DNA from 4 places in the Desulfitobacterium elongatum genome. Region 4 is predicted to be linked to each of the others. Evidence: riboswitches for the same ligand, from Rfam matches in the RefSeq annotation. Region 4 holds a riboswitch; each other region holds the start of a gene.

Region 1 (6,111 bases), 1.8 Mb from region 4:
ATGGCCATACTCGCTTGATGCTGAGCTAAAAGCGCTAGATTCTCCTTTTCCGGCACGGGTGTACGACCTGCCAAACGGGTCAGAATTAAAGTTTGACTCACATCTGGTAGAGTGAATTCTTTTTTTAGAGCAGCCGCGGCTGCAAAAACGGAGCTTACACCCGGAATGACTGAATAACTGATTCCCTGCTCATCGAGAAGTTGCATCTGTTCTTGGATGGCTCCATAGACACTCGGATCTCCAGTATGAAGGCGCACCACTTTTTCCTGCTGTTTAACACCCTCAACCATTATCTCTAACGTTTCCTCCAAGGTAAGTCCTGCACTGTCAAACAATGCAATCCCTGCTCGACAATGTGTAAGAATTTCCGGGTTGACTAAGGACCCCGCATATATGACTCGATCAGCTTCCTCAAGAGCTTTTTTCCCCTTCAGGGTGATTAGATCCGGATCACCCGGCCCCGCTCCCACGAAGAGAACTTGACCATGGTCATTTACTACATTTATTTCCAAGTCATTTCACTCCAATCTATATATGAAGGCTCTGGATACTAGAAAGAATACCGAAGGATTTTGTTTTACTAGAGTATAGCGGCTTCTAAGCGAGCAGGTAATCAAACTTCGCGAAAAGTACGCAGCGGAGACGGGTTGGAAACACGGACGTTTCCAACCGGCTATGAGGCAACAAGTGCGAAAGCAGTGCTTTCGGGAGCCGATTTAGCCACGAAAGCCTCCGGTTGAGGGTTTCGCCCGAAGCCGCACGCTCAAGAGATAGCTTAACGGCTGAAGGTGAACCCGTCGGAGTGAAGAACTTAAGCGATTAGTTTGATCCGCGCAGCTTACAGAGTGTACGGTGTAAAGCAAAATCCTGGAGATATCCCAAATAATTCTAGTTTCTTATTTAGATCTACTTCTGCTTCAAAAGAACTATGCTTAAGTAATCGACCTTTTCCAACTCTTCCTGAGCGTCCAACACCCGAATATTCTCTCCAGCCTGACCCACACGTGTTGCTAAAACTGCTTGTGCACCTGTCGTCTGGATACGCTTCAATACTTCCGGAAGATTTCGAGATACTTTCATAAGGACGAGATTGGGGTATTTCTCATACTCCTCTAACCCTTCGATTCCCGGTAGGATGACCAAGGGTTCATCCCCTGTCGCCAACGGCCAATTGACACGTGCTGCCGCTGCTGCCATAGCTGTGATTCCCGGAATCGTCTCAATCTGCTCAGGAGATAAAACATGTTCAAGGATAGTAAGAAGATAGCTGTACGTACTATATAAGGATGGATCTCCTAAGGTGAGAAATGCAACTGAATTACCCTTTTGCATCTCATCCTGTATTTTATCTGCTGCACTCTGCCAGGCAGCACGGAGAATGCTCTCGTCTGAAGTCATCGGCATTTCCATTTCCATAATCCTGACCCCACTTGGACAATGGGTCTTTGCTATCTCCCAGGCGATACTTTCACGCTCCATTTTAGATTTAGGTATAGCGATGACCTCGATTTCTTGGAGAACTTCGACCGCTCTCAAGGTGATAAGCTTTGGATCCCCCGGTCCCACTCCGACTCCGTAGAATTTAGCTGCACTTACTTTTTGCTCTTCCCTATTATCAGAGTTCAATGATTTACCTCCTTCTTATAACCCCTTCTGTGCTGACAAGATAAAGACTGGATTAAGTGCCTGGGCCAGATGAAAATCTTTGATTCCTTTCCAACGCACCGCTTGTATAGAAATTACATCAATTTCCTGATAATCAAGTGTTCTTAATGCCTCTATGCCTTTGGCTACGGTCTCCAAGGTAACTGCAGTGATGACCACTCGTCCCCCAGGTAGTAGAGGCGCTTGCCTCAGAATCTCCTCGACTTGACCATGACTTCCCCCAATGAGACAAACATCCATAGGAGGGATACCCGATAAGGCTTCGGGGGCAGTTCCACGAATTAGTCGAAGATTAGACACTTGAAATTTTTCCTGATTCTTAAGTATAAGTTCTTGAGCCTCAGGATCCTCTTCAACCGCGAACACACATCCTCGCTGAGCTAACAGTGCTGCTTCAATACTAAGGCTCCCCGTTCCTGCTCCGACATCAAGAACCCGATCCTTCCCTGAGATCTTAGCCTTTGAAAGAACTTGAACTCGAATTTCACTTTTCGTCATGGGGACTTTTCCCCTGATAAATTCTTCATCCGAGATACCAAAGCCACTTTGAAGCTGGACCTCTTGTCGAGTCCTTCCATACTGGGAGTTTTCCGGATAGATTATCATCACAGCGTTGGGATAATTTGTTACTGAGTCGATCAGTTCATTAGTATCCGTATCGACCCATTCTTCATCTGGATAGCTTAAAGAGTTCCCGATGGAAATCTGAGGATTGAAACCATAAGATTTATAATATGCAGCAATTCTTTGAGGAGTATTATCCCCACCTGTAAGAATTCCTAAAGGTTTACATACATTAAGGGGCAAACTTTCAATACTCCGACCATGGACACTCATGAGCTCTGCCTCTTGCCAAGGGACTCCTGCCCGAGCGAAAGCAAATTGTAAGGAACTAATTCCAGGAAAAACTTTGATTATCTCTTCAGGAAATTTCTTTCGGATCAAGGGAAGTAAACTATAGAACCCCGGATCCCCCGAAACGAGGACTCCGACTTGTTTTTTCAGATTCAACGCCTGCTGAATGGTTTGAATCGCCAACTGTAAATCCCGATCGACCCGAAATCGTTCTCCCGAGAACGTCGGAAATAGTTCAAGGGCACGAGCTCCACCCAGCAAAACATTACATTGAGCTACCTCTTCTTCGATTGCGGAAGGCAGCCATTCTGAGTTCCCAGGACCAATCCCCAAAATTTGTATCATCTTATTCACCTACCTTCTCTGACCTAGACGACGTCATAGCTGACATTCCCCAGAATATACTTTAAAGAACTATTTTGGATTAAGATGGAAGATAAAAAAAGAGCCTGAGCGGCTCTTTTATGTCTTTATTCGGATATTCCGAAAAAACACATCACACCTATCGCTCGTAGGTTAAGTGAATAATCAAGGCAGGTCTCCTGGCTTCCAATCATCATTCCTCTCCCCTTCCCGGTTTTATCCAGTGGGTTACTGAAAGGAACTCTTGGTTCACAGTGGCGGGACCGCACCGGATTTTCACCGGCTTCCCTTTTCATCCTCAAACGAGGAACCTTGAACATCTTCTATTCAGCTTTCAAGTTGGCAACTCTCTGTGGAATTTAGTTCAGAAATCCGACTTTGCTTCTGAGGTAAGCATATACTTTATCTTAAGTATTTATTCTCTAATTTTCTAGAAAATCCTTCTCAAGGTTAATTTTAAATTGTGGAAATCTTTTAAACCTTCTGGCCAATCCCAAAACTCTTTAATGGTTCTCTCAGCTTGTTCATCCCATGCGACCATCTCACCATTAAGCAGAGTAAACACCGTCCCAATTTGTATTTGCCCGTGTACATGATCCATGGCTCTCAAGCTGGCGCGATGGGCCAATTCAAAAAGCAAAGCTTCCCATCCCTCCGCTAATAATTCCTTTGCCGCACCTTCCGTTGTCGGAAGCTCGGCAAGCTCTTTTAACCTCTCAACGGATACTCCAGCTAAAGCAGCATGGGCCAGAAGAATTTCCATTCGAGCATCGGCCACATGAGTATGAGTATGGAATATTCCACCAGCAACCTTAATCAACTTCCCAATATGACCAAACAATATAACTTTCTCTATCTTACGAAAGGCTGCTTCTTCTAATAAAAAGCCCACAAAATTGCTCATCTGAACAATTGCTTCGGCAGGGACTAGCAATTTCTCTGTCGCAGCCCTAAATCCATAGTGTCCCGGGGTTAATATGATCGCTCGATGACCATAAGCAACTGCTTGATCAAGTTCTGGCAATATCGAGGTCTTGAAGGCCTCTTCGGACATAGGGCGGACGATTCCTGTGGTTCCTAAAATAGAGATCCCTCCGACGATTCCTAAGCGAGGGTTGAGTGTCTTCTGAGCAATTTCTTCTCCTCTCGGAACTTCAATTACAACCTCGACCGCTTCCTTCGAAAAAACCTCCCGAACTGCGTCCCGAATCATCTGACGCGGAACAGGATTGATTGCACTTTCTCCAACCGGAACCTGAAGTCCCTTCTTGGTTACAACCCCAACCCCCTGTCCACCACGGATAACGACATTTCCACAATTCGATAACACTTTGACAGACGCCTGAATCTCTAAACCATGCGTGATATCCGGATCATCTCCAGCATCTTTAATAATTCCAACGCGTGAAACATCCCCATCTATCTTCTCACAACTTTTTATTATGAGAGTAAGCCGTTGTCCACCTGGCAGAGGAATATCTACTTCGGAGCCCTGCCAATTATCTTTAATCAGGAGACATGCTGCCTTAGCTGCACCTGCTGCGCAACTTCCTGTCGTGAACCCTGACTTCCAAGAATGCCGGTCTTTTCGCGATTCCCCCATGTCGTCTACCATCCTCTAATCTGTATTTCTCAATCTCTAGTTTGCTCAAGATATTTCGGCAAGAATCCACAATACCCTTCTTAGTGATAATTTTTACCCTTCAAGGGAGAACAATGGAAAGAGAACACTTAATTTACCATGTCGGATCCATTCCACTCATTCTATACGTGGCAAGCGAAACGTCCCCCTGGCTTTAGGTCTTTTTGATAAACTCCACTTTGCACTTTGGGCAAGTGATACGTATTTTCCCTTTACCTTTTGGAACGCGTACCGTTTGTTTGCAATGAGGACATTTGAAGTAGCCGTGGATTTTCCTGTCCTTTATCCGATGAATTTTGCGGTTAAACCAGTTCTGAATCGGATACCACCAAACTAAAAACTTGCGGTTTTCTTCTTGGCGCTTTGCCATATTGCGAGAAAAGATTCTAAAGTAACACAACACGAGCGGAGCTATAGCGACAATTTGAAGAAACTGAATTCTTGAGAGTTGCGCTATGAGAGATAACGGTAAATAGGCTATGAGCAACGTAATCGATAATTGGTCTATACCATATCTACCTGCCATAAGTTTTCTAAGCCAATTCATTTGAACCACCTTCTCACTTTTTTTCTCTTTTCTCGAACCAATTGTTCAAAATACTTATAAGGAAGTCAGCAATGGGAGATTTCTCGGATCAAAAAATCACAGAGGTTCTTCGTAGAGTTAGGCTTTGCTAATCTCTTGATACTCATCTGGATATTTTGTTGCCGCTGAGGATCTTCCAGTAGAAGATGCAAGGCTTCATCAATCGAGAAGGTCCTTGTAGCGAAGAGAGCAGCGCCATTATTCAATAAAAACTCTACATTACGATCCTCCACGCCAGGCAGTTGGTCAATCATAATCATGGGTAACCCTTTGGCAAGAGTTTCAGAGGTCGTAATCCCGCCCGGCTTCGATAGAATACAGTCTGAAGCGTCCATCAAAATATCTACATTATCCACGTAGCCAAGTACAATCATTTTCTTCTGGGTATCGCTTCCTTGCAACTTTTTATATAAGCTTTTATTATTTCCACACACGACAATCATCTGCAAATCTAAATCGCTTTGGTCGATATCTTCAATATATTTTTCGATATTTCCAAAGCCCATGCCACCGCCCATGATTAAGACATTCTTTTTGCTCGCATCGATTTCGAGTAAGGCACAGGCTTCCTCTTTACTCCTTTTATCCGAAAACTTTTCCGCAATAGGGATACCGAAGGGCAATACACGCTCCTGTTGAATGTTTCGTTTCTTGAGTTGATAACCTAACAACTCACTGCCGACAACGATATATTCAAAATTTTCCACATCTTCCCAATAGGTCTGAACCGTAAAGTCTGTGATGATTCCGATAGCAATCGCGCTAACTTTTCCATTCCCCTTCAAAACATCGACGACTTGTGCCGCATAGACCTGCGTGCAGATGATCATATCAGGATTATATTCCGTTATAAACTTATTCAGCCTTGACGCTAGCATTTGATTAGTGAGATGACTTATAGAATATTCCGAGGTCACATCACGTTTTTCATTGAGGTCATAAATATCTGAGGCAAGGTCCTTCACCAAGGTTAGTGACTTCATGGAAAGATTGAATCCCT
Region 2 (6,111 bases), 1.5 Mb from region 4:
GGGAATTTTGAATTTCATGAGCATTAAGGTGAAGTCAGTGGGTGAGGAGGATGTAAAAAACTGCATACTTGCAAAGACAATAAGGGTGGCCTTCAGTAGACCGGTAATCGTGAGGGGGATTGCTTCACTGTAGATTTTGAAGATGCCCCATTGGTAGATTAGAACGCCTTCCCTGCAGAAGAGCAGTTGAAGGATGAGTAGCTGGAGTCCCAAAAGTAACATGATTACAATCATGACCTTATACTGCTTCAAGGAACCCGTTAAGATAAGAGAGGCCGTAAGTCCCACTAATAAAACAAGGCATAACTGAATAGCAGTTTCCAAACTCAGTGCAAAATAGATCATCAGGGCATACCAGGCTAGTTTTGTCCGAGGATCCAACGTATTTATAAGTTTTATATTTTGTTTTTCCTTTTGTTCAATGCCATAAGAAAGTCCCATTCTAACCCTCCTCAAAGGAAATAACAGGTTTGAAATTTAGCCCCAGGTCTTTTAGCGTATCAAGATGCTCCTTGAGATCATTTGTTGAGATATCCAGTTGAAGGCGATGGTTATGCAGGGCAACTAACCGGTTCGAATAGTTTTTAGCCATGGTTAGGTCGTGGGTAATAACCAGGATTGTTTTGCCATTCTTGGACAGCTCGGCTAGTTTATCCATGATCATATATCCTTGGCTTTCGTCAAGGCCCGAGGTCGGTTCATCGGCGAGGATGAATTCCGGATCACTGACGAGGATGGAGGCTAGTGCCAAAAGCTGGCGCTGACCGCGGCTTAAGCGTTGGGGATGCATTTTCTTATAGTCAAGCAGCCCCACAAATCCTAGACACTCATCAATTTTTTGATCAATTATTTCATTTTGCTCACCTCTTAACTTCAGTGAAAATCCAACCTCTTCTTCCAGGGTGCTTGCAAAAATCTGATAGTCAGGGTTTTGAAACAGAAAGCCCATGTGCGCACGAATCTCTGTAAGGTTTTCTTTATTTAGAGGTTGGTTAAAAACTTTAATCTCACCCTGAGAAGGCTTTAATAGACCGATGAGCATTTTGGCTAGGGTTGATTTTCCGGACCCATTTAATCCGATGACGGCTAAGAAGTCGCCCTTATGAATTTTTAAATGAATGTCTTTACAACCGAGCAAATTATTTTTGTACTGGTAGGAGACATTTGTAATTTCGGCTATGATTTCCCTCGGCTTACCGTTGTTCGTCAAGGAAGTGGCGCATTTCAGCCTTCCTTTTCGATGTTCAATTTGTTCCTTGTAATATTCCGCAGGCAAATACTGTTTGAAAATTTCGCCGTCCCTCATATAGAAGACTCTGTTGGCATAGTTAAGGACTTCCTCAATTCGGTCCATGACCAAAACAAGGGTTAGATTCTGAATTTTATTTAACTGACCGAGCCGCTTATATAGCTCGAAGCGGCCCAAGGGATCCAGTTCCGCGGTTGGTTGGTCAAGAATCAAAATAGGGGCATTGAGAGCCAAGACACCGGCCAAAACAACACGCTGGGCCTGCCCGCCTGAGAGCGAAGCGGTCTGTCTGTTTTCATAGCCCGTTAGACCTACAAATTCCAAAGTGTTTTTAACCGTCTGATCTATTTGTTCCAGGGGGATTTCTAGGTTCCCGAGGCCGAAGGCAACATCCTCGTATACATCCAGACTGATGATTTGGTTTTGAGGTTCCTGCATCATGTATCCCACATAGTCGGACATTTTATTGAGGGGTATGTCCTTGATATCTTGACCCATGATAGTGACTTTCCCCGTTAATTCCGCGCTATGGTAGTGAGGGATAGCGCCTGTGATCGAGTGCAGCAAAATCGATTTTCCAGAGGCTACATCTCCTGTAATGACGATGAAATCTCCCTGATTAATTTCAAGGTCAATATTTCTGAGTGCTGGTTTTTCTTCATGCGGAAATACGAGTTTCTCGATTTTGATCGTTGCAATTGTTTTCATGGCAGCTCCTAAAGCATAAAAAATTATAAAAAAAAGTCCCAGCTTTATAAAAAAGCTAGAACTTTACCATTGTCCATCTTCGCGATATTTTATAGGCAGGTCTCCTGACTTATAGACTAAGATGTACGCCTTCCCAGTTATCCCAGTGGCAAATGCACATCGTCAACATCTAATTACAGTGGTGGGTCCGTCCAGGATTTCTACCTGGTTCCCTATTATCCCTTGCGGGCACCTAAAAAATGATGTATTCAGTTGGCTTAATGTTAGAATAGTAAAATGATTTTGTCAATAGGGGATGAAATAATCATGACATAGGAAATTGCAAAAACAGCCAAGGTTCCTGCCATCAGCAGGAGCCTTGCTTATTATACGGGATTAAGAAGGATTAGCGCAATCTGTGTCGAATATTGGGAATAGTATTGCAATTCAAAACGCTTAACTGATGCTTATGGGTAATGAAATAAACTGCAAGAGGAACATATGAGTAAGTAAGGATAAGGGGCTTTTCAATGAATGTTGAAGTTTTACTTACGAATAAAAAACTATGTGTAGGTTGTAATAAATGTATAGCTAAATGCCCGGTCAAAGCAAACGTAGCGTTCTTAGATAATGGTGAAAATCGGGTTAAAACTGACCATTTGAAATGCATTCACTGTGGGGCGTGTATAGACGTATGTGATCATAAGGCCCGAGATTTTGCTGATGATACTGAGAGGTTTTTTGCTAACTTAACACGGGGAATTGGTATTTCTGTCATTGCAGCTCCTTCTATCAGATATAACTTTCCTAATTATAAACGGTTATTTGGTTATTTAAAGTCCTTAGGGGTAACGCTTGTTTACGATGTGTCGATCGGTGCAGATATCACGACTTGGGCTTATCTAAAAACCATTGAGGAGCAGAAACTAGATTCAATTATTGCTCAACCCTGCCCTGTGATTGTGAACTACATTCAAACATACCGCTCTGAACTGATTAAGTACCTTGCCCCAATCCAAAGCCCTATGATGTGCACGTCAATTTACTTAAAAAAATACAAAAGGATTGACGATAAGATAGCATTCTTGTCTCCTTGTATCGGCAAAATCGATGAAATCCAAGATAAAAATTCGATGGAACTCGTCAATTATAATGTTACCTATCAAAAAATGGAGGCCTATTTTGAAAAGAATCATATTGACCTCAACGATTACCCAGAGGTAGATTCGATAGCTGGGTTGTTGAATCAGCGATTGAGATATTAGGGAAACATCCTGACGTATCAGTTTTCGTAAACATCTCGGCATCGAGTCTTGGAGATACAGAATTACTGAAATTCATTGAGAGTAGAATTAAAGAGAGTAATCTTGAGCCTTTCCGAATTGGGTTTGAAATCACTGAAACTGCAGCAATCAGGGACTTAGATCATGCAGAACATTGGATTCAGAGGTTAAAACAAATAGGGTGTAAGTTCGCCTTAGATGACTTCGGAGTAGGCTTTCTGACGTTCAATCATCTAAAAAGGTTGCCCGTAGATTATCTTAAAATTGATGGAACCTTTATTCGGAATCTCGACGCTAGTCCTACTAATAATGCATTGGTACATGCCATCAATGCAGTTGCTCATGCCCTTGGTAAGGCGACCATTGCTGAATACGTTGAGAATGAGGAAATATGGACAATTTTACAAGAACTAGAGATAGATTGTGTTCAAGGATATTTTTTAGGAAAACCTATCCCTTTCGTAGACCAAAAAGTTGAAATCGGGTCAAGCTTATATATGGCTAAGGATATGGAGGCAACGGCAAGGGACAAAGTAGTTAATGCTTATTGTCATTTTTAAAACGAAAGACACAATCGGGCAGGATATATGCCCGATTTATTATTTAATTAATCAATACAGAAAAAGATTATTTTAGTAAGAATATGTATTGACAGAATTTTATGGAATGGTACTATTGAGATAGCACAAAGTTAGAATTATTTCTGTGTTCTAGATTAGAAAAAAGGAGAGAAGAAAGTGAAAAAAGGGAAAAAGATTATTGCTCTTGCCCTGAGCGTGCTTTTAGTCGGTATTACTGTTGCTGGTTGCGGCAGTAAAGCAAGCACGAATACAGCAAGTAGCGACACCAAATCAAAGGCTAACGATACCTTGATTTATGCGCAGGGCGCAGAGCCGAGAGGACTGGATCCGGCCCTCGTCGACGATGGGGAGTCAGCCAAGGTCATGATCAATATCTACGATGGGCTCTTAAAGTACAATAAGGATTCCACAAAGGTAGAACCCTCCCTGGCTAAGAGCTGGGATGTAAGTCCAGATGGTCTTTCCTATACGTTCCATCTCCAAGAAGGAGTTAAGTTCCATGACGGCACCGATTTTAATGCTGAGGCCGTGAAGATTAATATCGATCGTCAGATTCCTCCGCAGGTTACAGCGGATATGGCTTATGGTCCTTTCGTTTATGGTTCAGTAAAAAATGTTGAGGTCGTGGATAAGAATACCGTTAAAATCAATTTAACGGAACCTAGTACTCCCTTCCTCAGCAATTTGGCTATGGTCATGGGCGCACCGATCGTTAGTCCCAAGGCTTTAAAAGACAATAACAACAATGTCAACCAAGCACCTGTCGGAACTGGCCCCTATAAATTCGTAAAATGGGCGAAGGACGAAAACATTGTTTTAGTCCGCAATGATCAATACTGGGGGACCAAAGCTCTTACCCAGAATGTCATCTTTAAATTCATTAAAGACAACTCTGCACGTGTCGTTGCTCTGAACAACGGTGAGGCTGATATCGTTGATGGTATCGATGCGACAGTGGTTAAGCAGATCACGGATGCACAGAACAAAATCTTCCAAGCTCCAGGTATGAATATCAATTACATGGCTTACAACACCTCCAAAGCACCTTTCAATGATCCTAAGGTTCGGAAAGCAATTTCTCAAGCCATTAATGTTCCTGAAATGGTAAAGAGCCTGTATCAAGGATACTCCGAACCTGCGACCTCCATTCTCCCGACTTTCATGGAAGGTTATGACAAGAGTATTTCCCAAGTAGCCTATGATGCTGCAGCCTCTGCTAAAGCATTGAAGGAAGCTGGTTTAACTTCCGTACACATGATCACCTATACCAATCCAAGACCCTATAACTCCGCCAACGGTCAGGCTCTTGCCGAAGCCATTCAAGGTTACCTTTCCAAAGCTGGAGTGACCGTCAAAATTGACGCTTTTGACTGGACTACTTATAAACAAAAAATAAAAGCGGGCGATTATGATATCGCTTTCTATGGTTGGATCGGGGATAACGGGGATCCTGACAACTTTATGTACCTGTTAGCTCACGAAGACCGCAGTATGAATGTCGCTATGTATAAAAATGCCGAATTCAACAAGTTAATCGCCGATGGGATAAAAACTCCTGCAGGCCCAGCGCGCAATGCGATTTACACCCAGCTCGAAAAGATTGCTGCGGCTGACGCTGCATGGCTCCCGATTTCCCATGCTCAAACACTTGTTGCTTACAGACCGAATGTCCAAAATTTCTACTTCCATATGACGGGTATTGCTCCATTGGTAGGAGTGTCCAAAAAATAATAAGTATCAAATAATAAGGTAGGCTGCCGAGAACCGGTATTTTATATCGGTTCCCGGTTTTGCTTTTTTCTGGTGCTAAAAGGAAAAATACACCAAATGTCACATGAGCTGAAAGGTGTTGCCAATGCTTAAATATATCATTAAACGGATTTTGATGTTAATTCCTGTGCTGATTGGTGTTTCTATTATTGTCTTTCTGATTATGCGCGTCTTTTCACCGGACCCTGCTCCAATTGTTTTGGGTGAGCATGCAACTCAGCAAGCGGTCGAGGCGTGGCGACAAGTGAACGGGCTGAACGATCCGATTTACCTGCAATATTTTCATTTTATTACGGGTGCCTTTACAGGTGACCTGGGTATGTCCTACTATACTAAGGCGCCCGTCTTTAAAGAGATTATGTCGCGTTTCCCCGCCACGATCGAGTTGGCCTTGGTTTCCATTATCTTGGCTTCGATTTTTGGGATTCTCATCGGAGTCATTTCTGCAGTAAAAAAGAACTCCATTTTCGATAATGCTGGCATGTTCCTGGCGTTAATCGGTGTTTCAATGCCTATCTTTTGGCTCGGTATCTTGCTGATT
Region 3 (6,111 bases), 880 kb from region 4:
TCAGCACTCATCCATCAGCCCAAAGTCATCCTTCTCGATGAACCTACGGTCGGTTTGGATCCTGCTAGTGCTCGCCTTTTAAAGGACGTGTTGCAGGAGATGGCTCGGCAGGGGGCGGCCATTTTTATCTCGACCCATATCTTGGAGATTGCAGAAAGAATGTGCCACCGTGTCGCTATTCTCAAAGAAGGACAGCTGATTGCTCAGGGTAGTCCTGAGGAACTGCGTCAGAAGGTTGGGCACGGTGGAGAAAGCTTGGAAGATATCTTCCTGGAACTCACAGGCGGTCACGAAAATGCCGAGTTAATCAATAGTCTGGGGGAGGGATAAACCCGTGCACATCATTTTACCTCCTCCCCTTACTGATCCACCGCAGGAACAATCCTTTGTCCAAGATTTTAAGTTGTTACTGAGAAACCAACTGCGAGTAGCTTGGAATAAGATGAGACATCGGCCGAAGGGTGCGTTAATCGGAATGGTAGTCCTTTTGTTGGGATTGCTCTCCCTCTTAGTTTCCTTAGGCTTTTCTGCCTATGGGTCTTTGAAAACGATGTCACCCCAAACGGTCCAAGGGTTCCTTTCCCTGTTATTCATGGGTGGCTTGATCAGCCAGATCATTTTTGGCATTACGGCAGCCTTTGCTGCCCTTTATATGTCCGAGGATTTAGAGCTTCTATTCATGGCACCCGTCCCCCTCAAGGTCGTTTTTGCCGTAAAATCTCTGTCAGTGATCGGAAGTAACGTATTGACAGCACTTTTATTTGTCTTCTTACCGGGAGTTTTTTGTGGGCTATTTTTTCAAGCGGGAGCCACCTTCTACCTTTTGGTTTTCTTGGTGGGTCTTGGGCTATTGGCGATAGGTACCGCTGTAGCTGAACTCCTCAACCTGCTGGTGATGCGTCTTGTCCCGCCACATCGGAGTAAGGAAGCCGTTGGCTTTATCGGGGCTTTGGCAGGCATTCTGATTGCCTTGGTTTTTCAGCTTCCGAGCATGGTGATAAATAATGAAGATAAGTTAAACATAGGCGTTTGGCTAGCAGGCCAAGAACAGATGCTCAAAGTGATGGACTTCTTCCCCTGGGGATGGGGCTCAGAAGCTTTAATTGCAGGGATTTCAGGGAACTTCCTCGCCGGACTTGGCTGGAGCCTCTTGATCTTCTTCGTGGGCGCTTTCCTGTTTATGATGGCTTTCAAGCTTGTTGAACGGGGATTCCGCCAGGGCTTCATATCACTGAGTCAAGGAGAAGGGGGTAGACGTCGTAAAAAACGGGTTACCGTCGTGCAAGGGGAAGAGCATCGCCTGCAGGGAAAGGCTTTATCTTCACTATTTAAGGAAGAGGTCATCGGTGTAGGCTCTCCTTGGCTGGGAATGTGGGCAGTGGCTAAGAAAGATTTACTTTATATGAAGCGTGACACCCGGGAATGGTTTGGCTATTTGACGCCCTTGATTATCATGCTCTTCTTTGTGGCCCAATTCATGTTTTCCCATGCCGATTCAAGCCGCACTTCCTTAATAACCGTATTGATTATGTACACCGTCATGTTCAGCGGTAACATGGCTTTGCAATCATTCGGTCGCGAAGGAGAATCTGACTGGCTATTAAATAGCGTTCCCCTTGCGGGATGGCCAGTGGTCTGGGGGAAATTGCTAGCAGCCGTTCTTCCGACGTTGTTATTAATGGAAGTCTTGTTAGTCGGGACATCCTATGCAATCGGTATGTCTACTACCTTGATTTTTGCTCTGGCGATAGGGGCGGTGCTTCTCTCCCTGGGGTCAAGCGCGATCGGACTCTTTTACTCCATTAATAACTGCCGCTATAATCCAGACACTCCCCAACAGCGTATTTCACCCGGAGCTTCCCTATTTATGTATCTTATTAACTTGTTTTTTATCCTCTTATTAGCAGTGGGCATCGTCTATCTTTTTCGACCGGCAGAGCTGGTCTCTCTTCTTCAGGAACTCCCGCCGATAACCTTCGAAGGTGGGTTTCTGTCAGCTATCCTTTATGTTTTGTATCTCTTGAGCCGACCCTTGTTGTGGCCGACAACGTTACGGATTCTGATGGGAACCATCGTGACTGGCGGCGTATGGGCAGTGATGTTTCTTGGATTTATGGCCGCTACAGTTCGGCAGAGCCGAAAAGGCTTCCGAGTAGAAATCGTCACAGGTCGAAAGAAGAAGCTCGGGAAAAGACGAGTGAGTAAATAAACGTAGTGTGAGTTTAGTAAACGTATGTGTGTGAGTCAGTAAACGTATAAGGATAAGATTAAGATTAAGCGGGCGTACAGCCCGCTTATCATTTTTCCAGTACCTCAAAGAGACTCTGGTATCGCCGAGCAAACGAATTTACTGGCTTTGAATGCAGCCATCGAAGCGGCACGGGCAGGAGAACAGGGACGTGGCTTTGCCGTCGTCGCTGAAGCGGTTGAAAAAATGAATACTGGAGAAAAGCAAGTGACACAGGGTAAGGAAATGTCCCATAAAGTCGAATCAGAATTTGAGACCCTTGAGCAATCCGTAATAGAGCTTGATGCCATCATGGATACGATCGCTTTATCTGCTCAAGAAGAATCGATGTCTGTAGAACAAGTCGCCACTTTAAGAAAAGAGTTTTAGGATAGGTTGACTCTATAGTGGAAAACGGAAAAGGCTTAGGAGTGCATATGACGCATGCTTAAGCCTTTTGTGGTTTTAGGATATAAATTATAGGTAAATTATATAAGAATAGTCTTGACAAGTCTGAAAAATGAGAATATTATCTAAAGTAAATTCACTATATTTTTACAGGTGCCCGAGAGGGAGAATAGGGAACCGGGTGGAATTCCCGGACGGACCCGCCACTGTAAAGGGGAGCCTTTGCCATTTCCACTTTGTAAGAAGGAAGGAGGCAAAAGGCCGTGAACCTGAGTCAGGAGACCTGCCTGTAAAATTGAACTGTCGGCTTCGCGTATAAGTCGGCTTGAGTGAGGATGATGGAAAAATCCGCACCCTATTAGGGTTGCGGATTTTTTTGTTATCTATTTTTTCATTAGCCTCTGGTCATTAATCGAAAAATGTTCCTCGTTCAATTTAGGTGATAAACGAAGTCACAAGGGAGGGAAGAAAAAATGTACCTTGATGAATCTAATGATAAGCCCCGAGATGAATGTGGTGTATTCGGTATCTATTCTCCTGGTGATGAGGTAGGCTTTAAAACCTATTTTGGTTTAAACGCTCTACAACACCGAGGAGAGGAAAGTGCAGGCATAGCCATCTCCGATGGGACGGAAATTCATTTACACAAAAAAATGGGGCTAGTAACAGACGTTTTTAATGAAAATCTTTTAAGCACCTTAAAAGGGGGCATAGCGATTGGTCATGTCAGGTATTCCACCTCAGGCGATAGTTCAGAGGTCAATGCTCAACCTTTATTGTACAGGAATTATAGGGGGAGTGTGGCTCTCGCTCATAACGGCAACTTAACCAATGTCTCTCTATTGAAAAAGAGATTGGAACCGACTCGTTTATCTAAGGAAATCAGTACCGATAGTGAAATATTTTTTGGATTTATGGCTAAGTACAGACAACTTCCCTTAGAGAAGATCCTAGAACTCTGTATGAGTGAAATCTCCGGTTCGTTTTCTCTAGTCGTGATGACAAAAAACAGTCTCATCGGCCTGCGGGATCCATACGGAATGCGGCCCCTCTGCCTTGGAAAATTAAAAGGAACGAAATCAGGCTATGTACTTGCTTCTGAAACCTGTGCCGTCGAAACTGTGGGCGGAGAATTTATCAGGGAAATTGAACCCGGGGAGATCGTGATTATAGACAAAAATGGAATTCATTCTATACCTACGCGCTCTAGCTCGGGTAACCGCCACCTCTGTATTTTTGAATATATCTACCTTTCTCGCTCCGACAGCGTAATTGACGGTAGAACTGTCAATTTAGTTCGTCGGGATTTTGGCAGGGAACTGGCTAAAGAATTTCCGGTGGAGGGGGACGTGGTAATTTCTGTCCCAGATTCTGGAATGGCCGTGGCGATGGGATATGCTGAAGAGCGCGGTCTGCCTTTCCGGGAAGGTTTGATCAGAAATCGCTATATGGGCAGGACCTTTATAAGGCCTGGGCAAAAAAACCGGGAGCAAGCTGTCAGAATGAAATTTAATACTATCGATGAGATACTTCAGGGTCAACGGGTAGTGATTGTAGACGATTCACTTGTGAGGGGAACTACCAGTAGTCACATCATCCGTATACTACGGGAGGCAGGGGCAAAAGAAGTCCATTTTTTAGTGGCTTCTCCACCCCTATGCTATCCCTGTTATTACGGAATCGATATTTCATCCTCTGGAGAACTCGTCGCTGCTCGCAGGTCTATCGAAGAGATTAGACTTCATATCGGGGCAGATAGTCTTCATTATCTCGATTTAGAACGAATGCTTCGAGTATTGAAGCGACCCCACGATTTTTGCACAGCCTGTTTTGACGGTGTTTACCCTGTGCAACTTTTGGGAACCGATTCAAAGGTTTCCATAATATAAGAAATAATTAAATCAAAGAGGAGGACAATTATGAGTTTATTGACTAGCGCTTTAAAGGGAATCATTACACCTGAAATGGAACAGGTGGCGTCTAGGGAAGGAGTCTCACCGGAATTTATTCGGCAAGGAGTTGCTGAGGGTACGATTGTTATTCCCGGTAATATCAACCATAAGAATATCGTTCCGGTTGGAATTGGCAAAGGACTGCGTACGAAGGTCAGTGCCAGTATCGGTCTGTATGGAAGCGAGGCCACAATCAGTGGGGAAGTTGAAAAAATCAGAACCGCTCTAGAAGTAGGTACAGATGCCCTAATGGACCTTAGTGTCAGCGGTGATATTGATGCAATGCGCCAAGAAACCTTAAGTTCCGCTACTGTACCAGTAGGAACCCTACCCGTCTATCAAGCGATGGCTGAAGCCGTGAAAAAGTACGGCTCGAGTGTGAAAATGGGTGTTGAAGAGATGTTTGAGGTTATCGAACGCCATGCGGCAGAAGGGGTTGATTTCCTCGCATTGCACTGTGGAACGACCATGGATATTGTGAAACGGGCAAAAAGCGAAGGCCGCATTGATCCCCTCGTAAGTTACGGAGGATCTCACTTAATCGGTTGGATGATCGCCAACCAATGTGAAAATCCCCTTTACGAACAATATGACCGTGTCCTGGAAATTGCCAAAAAATATAATGTGACCTTAAGTCTTGCGGATGGCATGAGGCCAGGGTGCCTAGCAGATTCCCTAGACGGAGCTCAGGTACAAGAGCTGGTGGTTTTGGGAGAACTGGTCAGGCGTGCCCGCGAGGCAGGGGTTCAAATCATGATTAAAGGCCCTGGACATATGCCCCTCGAGCATGTCAAGGCAACAGTTACTTTGCAGAAGAGCCTCTGTAAGGGCGCACCCTACTTTGTGTTCGGGCCCCTGCTAACCGATATTGCTGCCGGTTATGATCATATTAATGCAGCGATCGGCGGGGCACTGAGTGCTTGGGCTGGGGCAGAGTTTCTCTGTTATGTGACTCCAGCGGAACATATCGGGTTACCCGGTGTCAACGAGGTACGGGAGGGAGTCATCGCTGCTCGTATTGCTGCCCACGCAGGTGACTTGGCCAAAGGATTGAAGTCAGCTCATCAATGGGATTTAGAAATGTCTATCGCACGGAAAAAGCTCGACTGGAAGAGACAGTTAGAACTTGCTATTGACCCGCAAAGAGCCGCAGAGATTCGAAAAACCCGGAACAATGGTGAATCTTCAGCCTGTGCCATGTGCGGAAAGTACTGTGCGATGGAGATCGTATCGAAGTATCTAAAAACACCAAAACATAGCTGTTAATGAAGGAAAGGGTGGGATATTATGACTCAGGTTTTAAGAGCACGTAAAGGAATTATTACTGAGGAAATGGAAGCCGTCGCAGCGAAGGAAAATGTTGACGTAGAGTTTATCCGCCAAGGAGTAGCAGAAGGGAGAATCGTCATCCCCAGAAATAAAAACCGGAAGGAATTTAATTACTGTGGTATTGGAGAAGGACTGCGGATTAAAACGAATGCTCTAATCGGTACCTCAAGCGACCGTGAAGACATGAAAATGGAA
Region 4 (6,111 bases):
ATCAAAAACCAATTATTTTCAATTGTATACCACAACGAACCACTTGTAAAAACATTTACATCCTTATTCACTTTTAACGCCTCTCCATATCTTACCATGAGGAAACAACTCACCACTGAATCTCCCCCTCCATACCTTAGAAATGGGTCACCTTATGATATCGAGAAAGAGGCGGTGCAATAATGTTAACCCATCGATTTGTTTCAATCAGGAAGGATGGTAAAAATGAGTGATAACCCGCTCCTACTTCAAAATGTCTCCGTGCCACTTCATCTTAAGCGGGAAACCTGGCGTCAAAAAGCAAAATCCCTCCTTCGTTACCTTGGTCCCGCCTTTATCGTCAGTGTCGCATACATTGATCCTGGGAATTTTGCTACGAACATAAGCGGTGGGTCAAATTTCAATTACACACTTTTATGGGTTATCCTTTGGAGCAACCTGATGGCTATCTTCTTGCAGACTTTATCGGCTAAACTTGGAATTGTTACAGGAATTGATCTTGCGACCCACTGCGGACAGATTTTTAGTCGAAGGACGAACATGCTTCTCTGGGTCATCACACTTTTTACCGCGATTGCAACCTATATGGCTGAATTCTTAGGTGCCACCTTAGGTTTTTATCTTCTCTTTGGGATACCCCTACTTTTGGCTGGAGCCATCACGATCTTTGTTACCTTCCTTCTCGTTTACTTACAACGCTTTGGGCAACAAGCCATTGAACGGACCATCGTCCTACTTGTAGCTGTCATAGGAATCTCCTATTTTGTCGAGATTTTCCTAGCCAAACCCGATTGGAGTAAAGTTGCTTATCATACCCTTGTTCCTAGCTTAGGCCCCGAAAGCATCCTGGTTGCAGTGGGTATGCTTGGCGCTACGGTCATGCCCCATGTCATCTTTCTCCATTCTGAGCTAGTCAAATCTCGGAGGACGAGTGAGGATATCCAAGACATCAAACGACACTTCAGGATGGAGCGTCTGGATATCGTGTTTGCTATGAACATCGCTTTCCTAGTCAATGCCGCTATGCTTATCGTGGCAGCCTCAGTATTCTATTCGAAAGGGATTCCTGTCGATACTATCGAGGAGGCGCATCGCTCCCTTACTCCACTCCTTGGACACCTCTCCAGTGGTGCTTTCGGGCTCGCCCTTCTTGCCTCCGGTCTTTCCTCATCAACCGTAGGGGCAATGGCTGGAGAATGTATGATGAAAGGGTTCATAGGACTCGATATTCCCATTAATATTCGACGGATTATCACCATTATTCCTGCTATGGTGTTACTCTGGCTAGGACTGAATCCCATGAAGATCCTTATCGTCAGCCAGGTGACCTTAAGCTTTGCACTCCCTGCTGCGGTCATACCGCTCCTCATCATTACCAGTAGAAAAGACGTGATGGGAGAAATGGCAAACCGAAAGTTCACAAATATTATCGGCTGCATCATAGTCACCTTGATTATCTCCTTAAATGCGGTACTGATTTATCTAACTCTCTTAAACTAAGAAAGTGTGGGGATCACCCACACTTTTTCTTAGTCTTCTAGCCCCTTACATCAACTCAAAATGCAAAGTTTACCCTTCCTCAAGGACGGGTTTACTTTACTAGTGTTACTTAGCTGCTACGCCTTGACTAGCGGCTAAGTAATCAATAAATTGACGGGCTGTACGTCCTGATCGCGCATTATGCTGCATAACCCAACGTAAGGCTTGCTGCCTTAACGACTCTCTCTCCATGACAATCCCTTGCTGTGTCGCTAACTCTTCAACGATTTTCAGATACCCTTCCTGATCGGGGGATGGGAAGGTCACTGTGATTCCAAATCGGTCCGCTAAGGATAACTTTTCTTCCATGTTATCCCTACGGTTGACCTCATCTCCTTGCCGTTCCGAGAAACTTTCGCGCACCAAGTGACGTCGGTTCGAGGTCGCATAAATCAAGACATTCTGAGGTTTCCCCTCTAACCCACCTTCAAGAAGGGTTTTAAGTATTTTATATTCCGCCTCAGACTCTTCAAAGGAGAGATCATCGATAAATACGATAAACTTCTGTGGCTGTTTTCCAAGAAGCTGGATGACTTTCGGATAATCTTTTAGATCCGATTTTGACAGTTCGACCAGTCTTAATCCCCGATCATAGTATTCTTGCAAAAGCGCCTTGACTAAGGAAGACTTCCCAGTTCCACGATTACCATAAAGAATGACATTATTCGCAGGGTATCCCGATAAGAAAAACTCAGTATTCTGAAGCACTATACTTTGCTCCCGTTCTTGACCAATTAACTGACTCTTATGCATCGGATCTGGACGAACCCCTTTGAGGTGACCAAAGTCGCCCTGCCACTTATAGGCAAATGAACGACTAAAAATTCCAGAACCCACCCTCTGATAGAACGAAATCAATTCATCCATCATCTCAATTGGATTTCCCTTCGCCAAAGCTTCTTTGACTTGATTCTTAGCTGTATGCAGATAGATTTCAGCTGGACTCATCTCTTTCGTTGAAAACGTTGAGTTCTCAGGAGTCCAATTCGGCCAATTTGACAGGGAAAGTGGGGATTTTAACCATATGTCTTGTGAATCTTTCTCTACTAAGGAGAATTTCTTTTGAATGACTTCCTTGATTTCTGTTGGTGTTAATTCCGAAATTTCACGCCAGATGAGAATATCACGGGTGGCCAGTTCAACAAAACTTCTTACAATCTCTTTTCTGTTACTCCGTGCTACTTGATGTGTTAATTCATTTTCATCTTCTAAGAGGAGATCCCAAAGATGCGCTGGCCAGTTCACTTCGATCGCTAAAGAACAGAAACGGTGATATTCACGATAGACTTCAGCTAGATTGTTTTCTGGCGAGGCGATGAGTTTCAAAAGAGTTTTCAACGAATGGATGACACCATCCTGATTAAGTTCGTGGAAAATGACGACTCCATCAAAAAGAAGGGAGATCCTTTGCATTTTAACATCTTTCACAATTTACACTTCCTGATTAATATATTTTGTCTATTCCTATGATAAATTTGAATGATTGTTCCTCATACCCTATTCTAATGTGTATTGCTTAAATAGCAATTAAAAACAAGTGTACTAGTACAACATTCTCTTTAAGTAATGATAACCCCTTCTTTGAGTTTTGTAAAAGGAATATTTTTATTGACAAATCGGAATTTTTTGTTATTCTTAAGATAATTTCATTATAAAAATCTTTGGTGCCCCTTTGGGGAGAATAGGGAAACCGGTGTAATTCCGGTGCGGACCCACCACTGTAAGAGATGAGCCCAAACTAAAACCACTGGCATTTGCCGGGAAGGGGTTTCGGGTGTTTGAATCTTAGCCAGGAGACCTGCCAGAGATGAAAAAGACTTTCCAGGGTGTATTGGAAAGCGACGGAGATGACGGCAAAGTCCCGACCACAGAAATGTGGCGGGACTTTATTTTTTTATCAGAAGGAGAGGATTTATGATGAGGAAAACAGAACTATCAAATGAAGTACTCCCAGTTGATGAGCTGCATGGTCTTTCAGACTTATCCAACGCAACACTCGAGGAATGTGAGTCCGCATTAACTCAACTTATCGAAGGTATTCAGGGATTAGACGGGGAGTCCATGCTGGCTGTTCAGGAACGTCTCGATTCCCTAACTAAACCACTTGGAAGTCTGGGAGTCTTAGAACACATAGCCAAACAACTTGGTGGGATTCAAAAGAACCCCTGGCCAGAAGTTGAAAAGAAAGCTGTCCTTGTCATGGCTGGAGATCATGGAGTTGTAGCCGAAAGAGTCAGCGCATTCCCACAAGAAGTTACCCCACAAATGTTCTATAATTTCTTACAGGGTGGAGCTGGCATCAATGTACTTTCTAGGCACGCCAAGGCGGAAGTTATCTGTACGGATGTCGGGATTGCTTTCCCTCTCGACCCTCCAGAACTGATGCGTAATCGAATAAAAAACGGAACTGAGAATATGGCTAAGGGCCCCGCAATGAGCCGAAAGGAAGCCATTCTCTCCCTTCTCACAGGTGCGAAAATCGCACGTCAAGCGATTCAATCCGGAGTAAAGGTCTTAGCTACTGGGGAAGTAGGAATCGGGAATACTACCCCTAGTGCAGCAATCGTCTCGGTATTCACAGGATTGCCTGCAGCCGAAGTTACGGGCCGAGGAACTGGGCTTGATGATTCAGCCTTGCTTCATAAACAAGAAGTGATTACACGGTCAATCACGGTTAATCATCCAAATCCAAACGATGGTATCGATGTTTTAAGTAAAATCGGTGGTTTAGAAATTGGTGCGCTTGCGGGTGTGATCTTGGAAGCCGCCTACTCTAGAGTTCCTGTAGTTCTCGATGGAGTCATTTCTACCGCAGCCGCTTTGATTGCTACTCAACTCTCACCGTTGTCACGCCTCTACTTGATTCCTTCACACTCCTCTGTCGAACAAGGCCACATCGCAGCTCTTAAACACCTTGAGCTAAAACCCATCATGCACCTCGATTTTCGCCTTGGAGAAGGAACAGGGGCGGCAGTCGCCTTCCACTTACTTGATGCTTCTATTCATATCCTTAATGAGATGGCTACCTTTGCTTCTGCTGGAGTTAGCGAAAAGGATAGCGAAAAGTAAATCTTTTGTTGACAAACTTTTCGGAGTAATATAATATACCCTTCTGAAATTTTCCTTTGGAGGTATATCATGTCTGATCTGATTCTCATCACGGGAGGAGCACGGAGCGGGAAGAGTAGCTTTGCTGAACTTCTTGCAGCTCATCCTGGACTTCCTGTTGTATATATCGCTACGGCCCAAGTCTATGACGAGGAGATGGCTCTGCGTGTAAAAAAGCACCGTGAACAACGCCCTTCCGATTGGAGCCTCGTGGAAGAACCTCTTGCTATTTCTTCCGTCTTGGAACACTACCGAAATGAACAGGTCGTCCTCTTACTCGACTGTGTAACTCTTTGGCTGACGAATCTCCTCCTCTCTGAATATAGTGAGGAATCAAGTGAGGATCCTTTTGCTCAGGATGAGAAAGAACAAATCATTCTTGATCAAGTTCGAAGGGTTGCCCATCTCGCCCAGGATATTGTTCCTCAGGTGATTATGGTGACGAATGAAGTGGGGCAAGGAATTGTTCCGGATAACCCTTTATCGCGGGCCTACCGTGATCTAGCCGGGAGAGCAAATCAACTCCTTGGTCGTACAGCCTCTAAAGTCTATTCCGTCGTTGCCGGATATCCAATGGAGATCAAAGAATCTGGACAAGTACTGATAGATTCCCTAAAGCGGGAAGTGAAGATACAAAAATGAGGAAATTACAGATTGCTCTGACCTTCTTGACTCGTATTCCTTTTCCTAACCCCAAAGACGTTTCTCAAGAGGAATTCACCCAGAGTCAGCACTATTATCCCGTCGTCGGACTCCTTCTTGGTGGGATTCTCTGTGTAAGTTCAACCCTATTACTCTCCTGGTATCCTCCACTTATCACAGGAGCTCTCCTCCTAATCCTGCAATTAGTCCTCACAGGAGGAATCCATCTTGATGGCTTTATGGATAGCATGGATGGGCTGTTATCCGCTCGTACCCCCGAACGCATGCTGGAAATTATGAAGGATAGCAGGGTCGGCGCCTTTGGAGCTATAAGCACAATCGCCTTGCTCCTTCTTAAATCCTCGCTTTTCGTAGAACTCCTCTCTCTCCCCTCTCCATCAACCCCGCTAATCCTTTTATTTATGCCCATCCTATCACGGTGGATATTTCTAATCGGAGTCCATTTTTTCCCCTATGCTCGCGCTAACGGGCTAGGCAAAGGCTTCCATGAAGCCTCCCGACAAACCAAAGGCATTTTCTTAAGCCAGGGGATTTTTCTTCTCCTTCTAACCTTCTGGTTCTTACACTGGCCAGGAGTAATAGGCTTTTTGACCGCCACCCTGTTCATCCTCATCTTCACATCGAAGTCTTCTCATCTTCTCGGCGGACTTACCGGTGATCTCTATGGTGCAAGTATCGAATTTGCAGAGCTCTTTTTTCTACTTGGAGCTTTTCCATTACTACACTAAAAACGAATAAGAAGCTCAAATAAGCAAAGCCGTTCTTTCTCAACGTTACTTAGTTGAAGAAAAACGGCTTTCA

Evidence for each region. A riboswitch is a leader RNA that binds a small molecule or an ion and turns the genes downstream of it on or off. The one in region 4 is predicted to bind cobalamin.
Region 1: it holds a riboswitch for cobalamin, as region 4 does, so the genes downstream of both, cbiE (precorrin-6y C5,15-methyltransferase (decarboxylating) subunit CbiE) here and cobT (nicotinate-nucleotide--dimethylbenzimidazole phosphoribosyltransferase) in region 4, are expected to answer to the same signal.
Region 2: it holds a riboswitch for cobalamin, as region 4 does, so the genes downstream of both, ACZ42W_RS02550 (ABC transporter ATP-binding protein) here and cobT (nicotinate-nucleotide--dimethylbenzimidazole phosphoribosyltransferase) in region 4, are expected to answer to the same signal.
Region 3: it holds a riboswitch for cobalamin, as region 4 does, so the genes downstream of both, purF (amidophosphoribosyltransferase) here and cobT (nicotinate-nucleotide--dimethylbenzimidazole phosphoribosyltransferase) in region 4, are expected to answer to the same signal.

Annotation. Positions count from the first base shown of each region.
Region 1 covers NZ_AP038772.1:3,862,071-3,868,181, forward strand. The annotation lists gene cobM (precorrin-4 C(11)-methyltransferase) at 1-512, opposite strand, end outside; gene cobI (precorrin-2 C(20)-methyltransferase) at 907-1,626, opposite strand; gene cbiE (precorrin-6y C5,15-methyltransferase (decarboxylating) subunit CbiE) at 1,642-2,865, opposite strand; cobalamin riboswitch at 3,036-3,213, opposite strand; gene cbiD (cobalt-precorrin-5B (C(1))-methyltransferase CbiD) at 3,314-4,486, opposite strand; gene ACZ42W_RS18345 (hypothetical protein) at 4,680-5,072, opposite strand; gene ACZ42W_RS18350 (MGDG synthase family glycosyltransferase) at 5,138-6,111, opposite strand, start outside.
Region 2 covers NZ_AP038772.1:569,602-575,712, forward strand. The annotation lists gene ACZ42W_RS02545 (energy-coupling factor transporter transmembrane component T family protein) at 1-441, opposite strand, end outside; gene ACZ42W_RS02550 (ABC transporter ATP-binding protein) at 443-1,957, opposite strand; cobalamin riboswitch at 2,035-2,208, opposite strand; gene ACZ42W_RS02555 ([Fe-Fe] hydrogenase large subunit C-terminal domain-containing protein) at 2,467-3,201, shown strand; gene ACZ42W_RS02560 (EAL domain-containing protein) at 3,195-3,779, shown strand; gene ACZ42W_RS02565 (ABC transporter substrate-binding protein) at 3,957-5,531, shown strand; gene ACZ42W_RS02570 (ABC transporter permease) at 5,656-6,111, shown strand, end outside.
Region 3 covers NZ_AP038772.1:2,915,962-2,922,072, reverse strand. The annotation lists gene ACZ42W_RS13605 (ABC transporter ATP-binding protein) at 1-330, shown strand, start outside; gene ACZ42W_RS13600 (putative ABC transporter permease subunit) at 335-2,209, shown strand; partial or broken gene ACZ42W_RS13595 (methyl-accepting chemotaxis protein) at 2,324-2,429, shown strand; cobalamin riboswitch at 2,770-2,940, shown strand; gene purF (amidophosphoribosyltransferase) at 3,109-4,524, shown strand; gene thiC (phosphomethylpyrimidine synthase ThiC) at 4,555-5,853, shown strand; gene bzaB (B12 lower ligand biosynthesis ThiC-like protein BzaB) at 5,875-6,111, shown strand, end outside.
Region 4 covers NZ_AP038772.1:2,038,130-2,044,240, reverse strand. The annotation lists gene ACZ42W_RS09675 (Nramp family divalent metal transporter) at 226-1,500, shown strand; gene ACZ42W_RS09670 (ATP-binding protein) at 1,606-2,967, opposite strand; cobalamin riboswitch at 3,185-3,359, shown strand; gene cobT (nicotinate-nucleotide--dimethylbenzimidazole phosphoribosyltransferase) at 3,457-4,608, shown strand; gene cobU (bifunctional adenosylcobinamide kinase/adenosylcobinamide-phosphate guanylyltransferase) at 4,678-5,289, shown strand; gene cobS (adenosylcobinamide-GDP ribazoletransferase) at 5,286-6,038, shown strand.